Regions from separate parts of the Streptomyces rectiverticillatus genome, predicted to be linked through region 2. Evidence: riboswitches for the same ligand, from Rfam matches in the RefSeq annotation. Region 2 holds a riboswitch; the other holds the start of a gene.
The links. A riboswitch is a leader RNA that binds a small molecule or an ion and turns the genes downstream of it on or off. The one in region 2 is predicted to bind cyclic di-AMP.

Region 1: another riboswitch for cyclic di-AMP. It lies ahead of FGW37_RS03955 (C40 family peptidase); the one in region 2 lies ahead of FGW37_RS14955 (M23 family metallopeptidase).

Annotation. Positions count from the first base shown of each region.
Region 1 covers NZ_CP040752.1:990,967-995,490, forward strand. Annotated here, with positions in the region: gene FGW37_RS03940 (urease subunit alpha) at 1-916, opposite strand, end outside; gene FGW37_RS03945 (urease subunit beta) at 909-1,220, opposite strand; gene FGW37_RS03950 (urease subunit gamma) at 1,237-1,539, opposite strand; cyclic di-AMP (ydaO/yuaA leader) riboswitch at 2,270-2,454, shown strand; gene FGW37_RS03955 (C40 family peptidase) at 2,459-2,929, shown strand; gene FGW37_RS03960 (ATP-binding protein) at 3,077-3,514, opposite strand; gene FGW37_RS03965 (helix-turn-helix domain-containing protein) at 3,797-4,524, shown strand, end outside.
Region 2 covers NZ_CP040752.1:3,482,184-3,486,707, reverse strand. Annotated here, with positions in the region: gene FGW37_RS14965 (DEAD/DEAH box helicase) at 1-1,370, shown strand, start outside; gene FGW37_RS14960 (PP2C family protein-serine/threonine phosphatase) at 1,553-2,860, shown strand; cyclic di-AMP (ydaO/yuaA leader) riboswitch at 2,933-3,066, shown strand; gene FGW37_RS14955 (M23 family metallopeptidase) at 3,076-4,308, shown strand; gene FGW37_RS14950 (aldo/keto reductase) at 4,398-4,524, shown strand, end outside.

The DNA.
Region 1 (4,524 bases), 2.5 Mb from region 2:
TGGTGGAGCTGGGCAGGACGTTGGCCTCGGAGACGACGGTGATGATGTCGGGGGCGTGCCCGCCGCCGGCGCCTTCGGTGTGGTAGGCGTGGATGGAGCGGCCGGCGATGGCGGCGAGGGTGTCTCCGACGAAGCCGGCCTCGTTGAGGGTGTCGGTGTGGATGGCGAGCTGGGCGCCGCTCTCCTCGCACACGGCCAGGCAGGCGTCGATGACGGCGGGGGTCGCCCCCCAGTCCTCGTGGATCTTGAAGCCGACGGCGCCGGCCCGCAGCTGGGCGCGCATCGAGTCGTAGGAGACGGTGTTGCCCTTGCCCAGCAGGCCGATGTTGACGGGGTAGCCCTCCATGGCCTCGAACATCCGGGCAAGGTGCCAGGCTCCGGGGGTGACGGTGGTGGCCTTGCTGCCCTCGGCCGGCCCGGTGCCGCCGCCGAGCAGGGTGGTGACGCCGGAGGCGAGGGCCTCGTCCGCGGCCTGCGGGCAGATGAAGTGCACGTGGGCGTCGACGGCCCCGGCGGTGAGGATCTTGCCGTTGCCGGCGATGACCTCGGTCTCGGGGCCGATGACGAGGTCGGGGTGGACGCCGTCCATGGTGTCGGGGTTGCCGGCCTTGCCGACGCCGGTGATCCGGCCGTCGCGGATGCCGATGTCGGCCTTGACGACGCCCCAGTGGTCGAGGACGAGGGCCCCGGTGATGACGGTGTCGGGGGCCCCGTCCGCCCGGGTCGCACGGGACTGGCCCATCGACTCGCGGATGACCTTGCCGCCGCCGAAGACGGCCTCGTCGCCGGCGTGCCCGGGCCCGCCGCTGCGGTCCTCCTCGATCTCGACGACGAGGTCGGTGTCGGCGAGGCGGACGCGGTCGCCTGCGGTCGGCCCGTAGAGGCCGGCGTAGGCGACGCGGCTGAGTTCAGTCATCGAGCGGTCCCCCGCACTCGCCGCGCAGACCCTCGACGATGCGCTTGCCGCCGATGGGGACGAGGTCGACCTGGAGGGGGATGCCCGGCTCGAAGCGGACGGCGGTGCCGGCAGCGATGTCGAGGCGCTTGCCGCGGGCCGCCGCGCGGTCGAAGTCGAGGCCGGGGTTGGCCTCGGCGAAGTGGTAGTGCGAGCCGACCTGCACCGGGCGGTCGGCGGCGTTGAGCACGGTGAGCCGGGTGCGGTGCAGCCCCTGGTTGAGGGCCACGGGCTCGGCGGCGTACAGGATTTCTCCGGGGATCATCGCGGGTCCTCCCCCGTCAGCAGATCGGTTCGTGGACGGTGACGAGCTTGGTGCCGTCGGGGAAGGTGGCCTCGACCTGGACGTCGTGGAGCATCTCGGGGATGCCCTCCATGACGTCGTCGCGGGTGAGCACCCTGCGCCCGGAGGACATCAGCTCGGCAACCGTGCGGCCGTCCCGGGCGCCTTCGAGGACGTGGACCGTGATCAGGGCCACCGCCTCGGGGTGGTTGAGGAGCAGGCCGCGGGCCTTGCGCTTGGCGGCCACGTCGGCGGCCACGTGCAGGAGCAGTCGTTCCTGCTCGCGCGGGGAGAGTTGCATGCGTCCCACCTCACTGTCGTCCCAGGTGTCCCGGATGGACGCACCGGGACGCTACCCGAGTTCAACACGGTGTTGACCTGGGGTTCTTCGGCCGGTGGCCGGTGATTGCAGATTAGGGCGGAACCTTTTCCAACGCGTTAACTGACTCTTTGCATTGTCATGGCCATGGACCCGGGAGCCGTCTGTCGTCTGCATCTACTGGATCTTCTGGGCCGGATCATGGCCGTCCGTCCGCACGACACGTACCGCCGGCTACGGGCGGCGCAGACCATGGTCGTCGCGGTGGCGCGACGGCGCCGCGGCTCGCATGCCTGTACGAAACAGGCGAACGGAAGGTGCGAGCGGGTCATGCCGACGCGGACGGTACGGGTCCCCGGCGCAGAGCGCCGGGGGCGAAGGGATCTCCGCGCCATGTGCGCCGGAGGGCCGGGGGTCCGCACCCGGATAAACCCCGGTCCCCTCCATGAAGGATCACGGCGTAGACGGGGCGCGGTGATCGATTTGGCGCGGGCGGCCGGATTGCTCCCGGGCCGGTACGAACCGCCGCAGGCCAGCGGCTCAGCCGGCTTGCGCGCACACCACCAAATCGCCCCGCGTCCACCGGAATTGCCCAGAAGTGATCAGGCTCACATACCCCTGGTTCCGCTCGGAATCGGCACGGCGGCTGCGCCAAGATCCCTTCGACGACAAGACCCCGCCACCCCGGCGGGGCGGTCCCGGTGGACGCCGAACCCTGCCGCCGCCGGGATGCCGGGTCGACTTCAGTGCAACGGCAGGGATGGAGGACCCAAGAGTGGTGGGACGACCAAGAGTAGTGCGGTCGGCCCTTGGGGTGAAGCCGTTGACAGCGGCCGGGCAACCTTCGCCTGCCCGAACCCGACAGGTCATCCTTCACAGGCGGCTGACGAAGGGTTAGCGCATGGGCGCGCACAAACGTCCGTCAAAGCTGTCCAGGGCCGGTGCCGCATCGGCCCTCACTCTCGCCGCTGTCGGGGCCACCGTGCTGGCTCCGGGCGGCGCGGCAGAGGCGGAGGCGTCGACCGTCTCCACCCAGGCACTGCGGATCGCGGCCTCGAAGCAGGGCTCCCCGTATCAGTGGGGGGCGACCGGACCCTACCGGTTCGACTGCTCGGGCCTGACGCTCTACTCCTTCAAGCGGGCCGGGAAGTCCCTGCCCCGCACCGCCGCCCAGCAGTACAACAGCACCCGGCACATCCCCCGCTCCGCACGCGAACGCGGCGACCTCGTCTTCTTCGTCTCCGGGCGCGGGATCTACCACGTGGGGATATACAACGGGGACGGCCGCATCTGGCACGCACCCAAGACGGGCGCGGTCGTCCGGCTGGAGCGGATCTGGACCAACAGCGTCCGCTACGGCCGGGTCGGCTGACCCGGCGTCACCGGCCCGCCCCCGGAGCCCCCGGAAGGCCCGGTGACACGGCTCCCCGCAACTCGCCGTAACTCCCCGCACGAGGGCCCGAAGAGGCCCGAGGCCCCCCGCACCGCGTGCGGGGGGCCTGGCCGGCCGGAGGGGAGTTCAGCGCTCTGCGCTGACCGGCGCGGTCCAGGGGAGGGAGATCCACACCGTCTTGCCGCCGTCGGAGGTCGGCGTGCAGAACAGCCGCCCCCCGTGCTCAGCGGTGAGACAGCGGATGATCACCATGCCGCGGCCGTTGTCCTGCTGGACCGCGGCGGGCAGCCGCCGGGGGAAGCGCGGGTGGCTGTCGGTGACGCCGATGCGCAGATGCTGATCGCGGTCGAGGCGGACGTCCACGGTGAAGGTGGGCGACTGTCCCCGGGTGTGCTGCACGGCGTTGGTCGCGAGCTCGGAGACGATCAGGCGCACGGTCTCGGAGGTGTCCGTCCCGCCCGGAAGCCCCCAGTCCGCCAGCACCTCCGCGACGTAGCGGCGCGCCGTGGAGACCGAGGCGGGGGCGCTCGGCAGCGTGACGGTGGCTTCTTGGTGGTCTGCCATGGCGATGGCCCTTTCAGCCGAGGTCCCGCCGAGACCGGACTCCGGTGCACTGCCACGGAAAAGTCGGGAAGCGTGCCGTAAGTCGTGGGGGGCATGAGCGGCCTCGGACGGCTCTGCGCGACAGACTGCCACTGATAACGCCTGTGATGGGAGCGATCCCCCAAGATATGCATATATCTGTCGCCCGAAGCAGTGAACTCTACGACGAGCGACCGGATTCACACGGCACACTGGGCTATTGACACTGACGTATGACAACGACAGTGACCCAGGGGAGGGCCAATGCGGTACGGACCGGCGGTACGCCGCCGCAAGCTGGGTGCGGAGCTGCGCCGCCAGCGCGAACTGGCCGGGCTGACGAGCCTGGAGGCCGCGCGCGCGGTGGGCTGGCACCAGTCGAAGGTCAGCCGGATCGAGACGGGCAGCAGTGGCGTGAAACCGGCGGACGTGGCCCGGCTGCTGGACGCCTACGGGGTCGCCGACGCCGAGCTGCGCGCGCTGCTGGGGGCGCTGTGCGGCGCGGGGTCCACCGAACCGGGCGAGGGCGCGGGGGCCCGGCGCGGCTGGTGGTACGCCTACCGCGACCGGCTGCCGCCCGCCTATCTCGACTTCATCAGCCTGGAGTCGGAGGCCTCGCGGTTAAGCACCCTGGAGACCACCGTGGTGCCCGGCCTGCTGCAGACGCCGGACTACGCCCGCGCCGTGACCCGCGCGGCCCTCGGCGACCCTGCGCCGGAGCAGGTCGAGGAGCTGGTGCGGGTGCGCCTGGCGCGCCAGGCGGTGCTCCGGGGCGAGCAGCCGCTGGAGGTGTGCGCCGTGCTGGACGAGGCCGTACTGCGCCATGAGGTCGGCGGAGCGGAGGTCATGGCCGGGCAGTTGCGGCACCTGGTGGAGACGGGATCGCTGGGGCACGTGCGGCTGCACGTCCTGCCCTTCTCCAGTGGCGGCCATATCGGCATCACCGGGCCTTTTGTTATTTTCTCATTTCCGCGCATTGCTGATCTGGATGT
Region 2 (4,524 bases):
GCCTGGCCCTGCTGGCCCGTACGGCCGGCCGCCGCGCCGAGCCCGGCCGCCCGCTCGCCCTCGTGCTCGTCCCCACCCGCGAGCTCGCGCAGCAGGTCACCGACTCGCTCGCCCCGTACGCCACCGCCGTGAACCTGCGGACGGCCACGGTCGTCGGCGGCATGTCCATCGGCCGGCAGGCCCAGACGCTCGCGCGCGGCGCCGAGGTGCTCGTCGCCACCCCCGGGCGGCTCGCGGACCTCATCCAGCGCGGTGACTGCAAGCTCGGCGACGTGCGGATCACGGTCCTGGACGAGGCCGACCAGATGGCCGACATGGGCTTCCTGCCGCAGGTCACCAAGCTGCTGGACCAGGTCGACCCCGAGGGGCAGCGGATGCTGTTCTCCGCGACCCTCGACCGCAACGTCGACCGGCTCGTCCGCCGCTTCCTCTCCGACCCGGTGACGCACTCCGTCGACGCGTCGGTGGGCGCGGTCGTCACGATGGACCACCACCTGCTGCACGTCACCGAGACGGACAAGAAGGACACGGTCACCCGGATCGCCGCCCGCGACGGCCGCGTGATCATGTTCGTGGACACCAAGCGCGGTGCCGACCGCCTGGTGAAGAAGCTGCTGTCCGAGGGCGTGCGCGCCGCCGCCCTGCACGGCGGCAAGAGCCAGCCGCAGCGCAACCGCACCCTGGACCTCTTCCGCACCCAGGAAGTCACCGCGCTGATCGCCACGAACGTGGCCGCGCGCGGCATCCACATCGACGGCCTCGACCTCGTCGTGAACGTCGACCCGCCCATGGACCACAAGGACTACCTGCACCGCGGCGGCCGTACGGCCCGCGCGGGCGAGTCCGGCACGGTCGTCACGCTCGTGCTGCCGGAGCAGCGCCGCGAGATGAGCCGGATGATGGTCACGGCCAAGATCTCCCCGAACGTCGTCACGGTCGGCCCGAAGGACGAGGAGCTCGTCCGCATCACGGGCGCCCAGGAGCCCAGCGGCGTGCCGGTGGTCATCGCGCCGCCGGTGCCGGCCCAGTCGACGCCGCGGAAGCGGTCGGGCGGGGGCGGCGCGAGCGCCGGGTCCGCCGGTGGGGCTGCGGCTGCTGCCGGGTCGCGCGGCTCCCGGGGCACCCGTGGCTCGCGCGGCGGGCGTGGCGGTCGTGGCCGGGTGCGTACGGAGATGTCTTCCGGGGCGTCGTCGTCTTCGTCGTCTTCTTCGTCGTCCTCTGCGTCTTACGGTTCGGGCGGTTCGGGTGGCTCGGGCCGGGGTGCCGGGCGGGCGTCCGGTGGCGCTTCCGGTGCGGCTTCCGGCCGGGGTGCCGGCAGGAGCGGTGCCGGCCGGGGCGCCGGGGGCGCACGGGAGCGCCGCTCCTCGTAAGGCCCTTGCTTCACCTCCTCCGGGGCTTACCTCCCCGGTTGGCCCAGCACCGTTCGCCTGCCGACCTCCCGCCCGGAAGGGTGGGAGGTCGTGACGTGCGGGACTGCCGGTCAGGAGAGAGTGCGGTGGGCAAGCGAGAGAGCCGTTCTGCCCGCCGTGCTGCCGGGGGCGCCGCCGGGGGCATGGGTAGTGGCAGTGGCAGTGGCAGTGGCAGTGGCGCGGGCGGTGGCGCGTCCAGCGGCACCAGTAGGCGCAGCACGTTCCGCCGTACGGCGCGCCCGGCCGTGCGCCGGGCCGTCCGCAGGCTCCCGGCCGTTCTGATCGTCGGCGCCGTACTCTTCGACCTCGGGGCGCCCGCGCACTACACGTGCGCCCCCTTCCTCTCCGCCGCGCCCCTCGTCGCGGCGCCGCTGCACACCCTCCGCGTCACGGTCACGGCCGCCCTGGCCGCCGTGGCGGTCGCGGTCGGCCTCGTGTTCTACCACCGGCCGTCCGACACCGGTGAGGCGCTGGCCGAGATCGCGACCATCGGTGCGGTCTCCCTGGTCGCGCTCGGCATCAACCGCATCGCCCGTCGCAGCGATCAGCAGCTCGCCTCCGCCCGGGGCATCGCGGAGGCGGCCCAGCGCGCCGTCCTGCCCGCGCCCCCGTCCCGGATCGGCGGCCTCCGCGTGGCCGCGCGCTACGTCGCCGCCCAGGCGGACGCCCGGATCGGCGGCGATCTGTACGCGGTCCAGGACACCCCGTACGGCGTACGCGTCATCGTCGGCGACGTCCGCGGCAAGGGCCTGGGTGCGGTCGAGGCAGTCGCCGTGGTGATCGGCGCCTTCCGGGAGGCGGCCGAGCAGGAGCCCACGCTGGAGGGGCTCGCGGGACGGCTGGAGCACGCGCTCCAGCGGGAGGGCGCGCGGCGGGCGAACCTGCGCGCCGACGCCGTGGACCGGTCCGAGGGTTTCACCACGGCCGTACTGGCGGAGCTGCCGCCGGGGGAGCCCGTCTTCCGGCTGCTGAACCGCGGCCACCCCTCACCGCTCCTGCTGCACGCGGACGGCCGCATCGGCGTGGCCGACCCCGCCGTCCCCGCGCTGCCGCTCGGTCTGGGCGAGCTGGGGGTGTGGCCGGACCGGGCGGAGGAGCGGGAGTTCCCCGCGGGGTCGATGCTGCTGCTGATGACGGACGGGGTGACCGAGGCGAGGGACGCCGGCGGTACGTTCTACGATCTCCGGGCCGGGCTGACGGGCTGCCGGTTCAAGAACCCGGAGGCGCTGCTGGACGCCCTGGTCGCGGACGTCGCGCGCCATTCGGAGGGTCAGGCCGCGGACGACATGGCGCTGTTGGCGATCCGGCGCGGCGAGCGGATCGAACAGCATTTCGTAGAAAGTATCGACAGGTTCCGCGGGCGCACATCCCGTGAAGACGTGCCCGAGGGCATCGGTGGATTCGGGCGTTCGGCTTGGAATCCACCCGGCACGTCTATTAACGTTCGATAACGGAGCGCGGTTGTCGCAACGCCGCAAGAGGCGATGCGCCGTGCGCCGTCGCCGAATCCCGCGGGCACAGCACCACCTGATACGCCGGCAAGTTCTGGGAACCGGGGAACCACCACCCTGGGGTGAATCGGGCCGCGCGCGGCCCGTAGGAGACCTTCCTGCTCCGAACCCGTCAGCTAACCCGGTAGGCGAGAAGGAAGGAAAGGAGTGCCTCCGTGGCATCCAACGAGCCTGCCGCGTACGACCCGCCGCTGGTCCCGGCGTACGTACCCCCGTACGACCCGGAGCCCGAGCCCGAGCCCCGGCCGGGGCTGCGGTACGAGACGGGGACCGCGTACGACCCCGAGCCGTCGTCCACCCCCACCTCCTACCGGCCGTCCGTCTACAACGCCTTCGGCACGGGCCGCGGCCGCCACCGCGTCGTGAAGCAGCGCGGCGGCACGATGGCCCGCAGCGGCGCGGTGCTCGGTGTGGGCGTCATCGCGGCGGTCGGCGCGGGCGGCATGGCGCACGCCCAGGACCGCCCGGCGACGTCCATATCCATGCCCGACCTGGCCCAGCTGCCGGGAGTGGGCTCGTTCTTCGCGGGGAGCGCGGCGGGCTCGGTCGATTCCGCCGCCGACGCCGAATTCGCCGGTGAGGAAAGCGCATCGGCCGCAGTGCAGATGGCCGAGAGCGCGGCGACGGCGGGTGAGGCGCTCCGGGCGAGAATCCTGGAGCAGGCCGACCACCAGCAGGGCGTGGCCGTGGCCGAGGCGCAGGCGGCGCAGGTGAGGCAGGCCGCGGAGACGCAGAAGAAGGCGGCGGAGCGGAAGGCGGCGGAGGCGGAGAAGGAGCGGGAGGGGGCCGAGGCGCCCGAGACGTCCGAGGAGCCGCAGGCGCGGGCGGCGGCACCGAAGCAGCAGCAGACGGCGAAGCAAGAGGCACCGCAGCACCAGACGGCGAAGAAGCAGACGCCGAAGAAGCAGACGCCGAAGAAGCAGCGATCCGCTCAGGCTGCCACTCCCGCTCAGGCTCCCGCTCCCGCCCCGGCGGCTCGCCACTCCACCTCCGGCGCGTTCAAGCTCCCCCTCGCCTCGTACACCCTGACGGCCGGCTTCGGCCAGGCGGGGAACATGTGGTCCGCGAACCACACGGGGGAGGACTTCGCAGCCCCGACCGGCACGCCGGTGAGGGCGGTCGGCGGCGGCAAGATCGTTCAAGCCGGCTGGGCGGGGGCGTACGGCTATCGCATCGTCCTGAGGCTCGACGACGGTACGGAGCTGTGGTTCTGCCACCTGTCGTCGATGGTCGTCACGTCGGGGAAGGTCGCTCCGGGCCAGGTCATAGGTCGTGTCGGTGCGACGGGCAACGTCACCGGCCCGCACCTGCACCTGGAGGTGCGGCCGGGCGGGGGCGCGCCGATCGACCCGCTGGGGTGGCTGAGGAACAGGGGCCTGCAGCCGTAGCGGGCGCGGGACCGGCGGGCGGCGTACCGCAGGGGGTGGCGAGGAGCGGAAATGGAATACCCACTCCCGCAAGGACGCTGAAGTGATGCATGGCTGACATTCACAAGAAGATCGGCAACCTCTCCGTCCACCCGCTGGCCCTCGGCGGCAACGTCTTCGGATGGACCGCGGACGAGGCGGAATCCTTCGCCGTCCTCGACGCGTACGCGGCGGCGG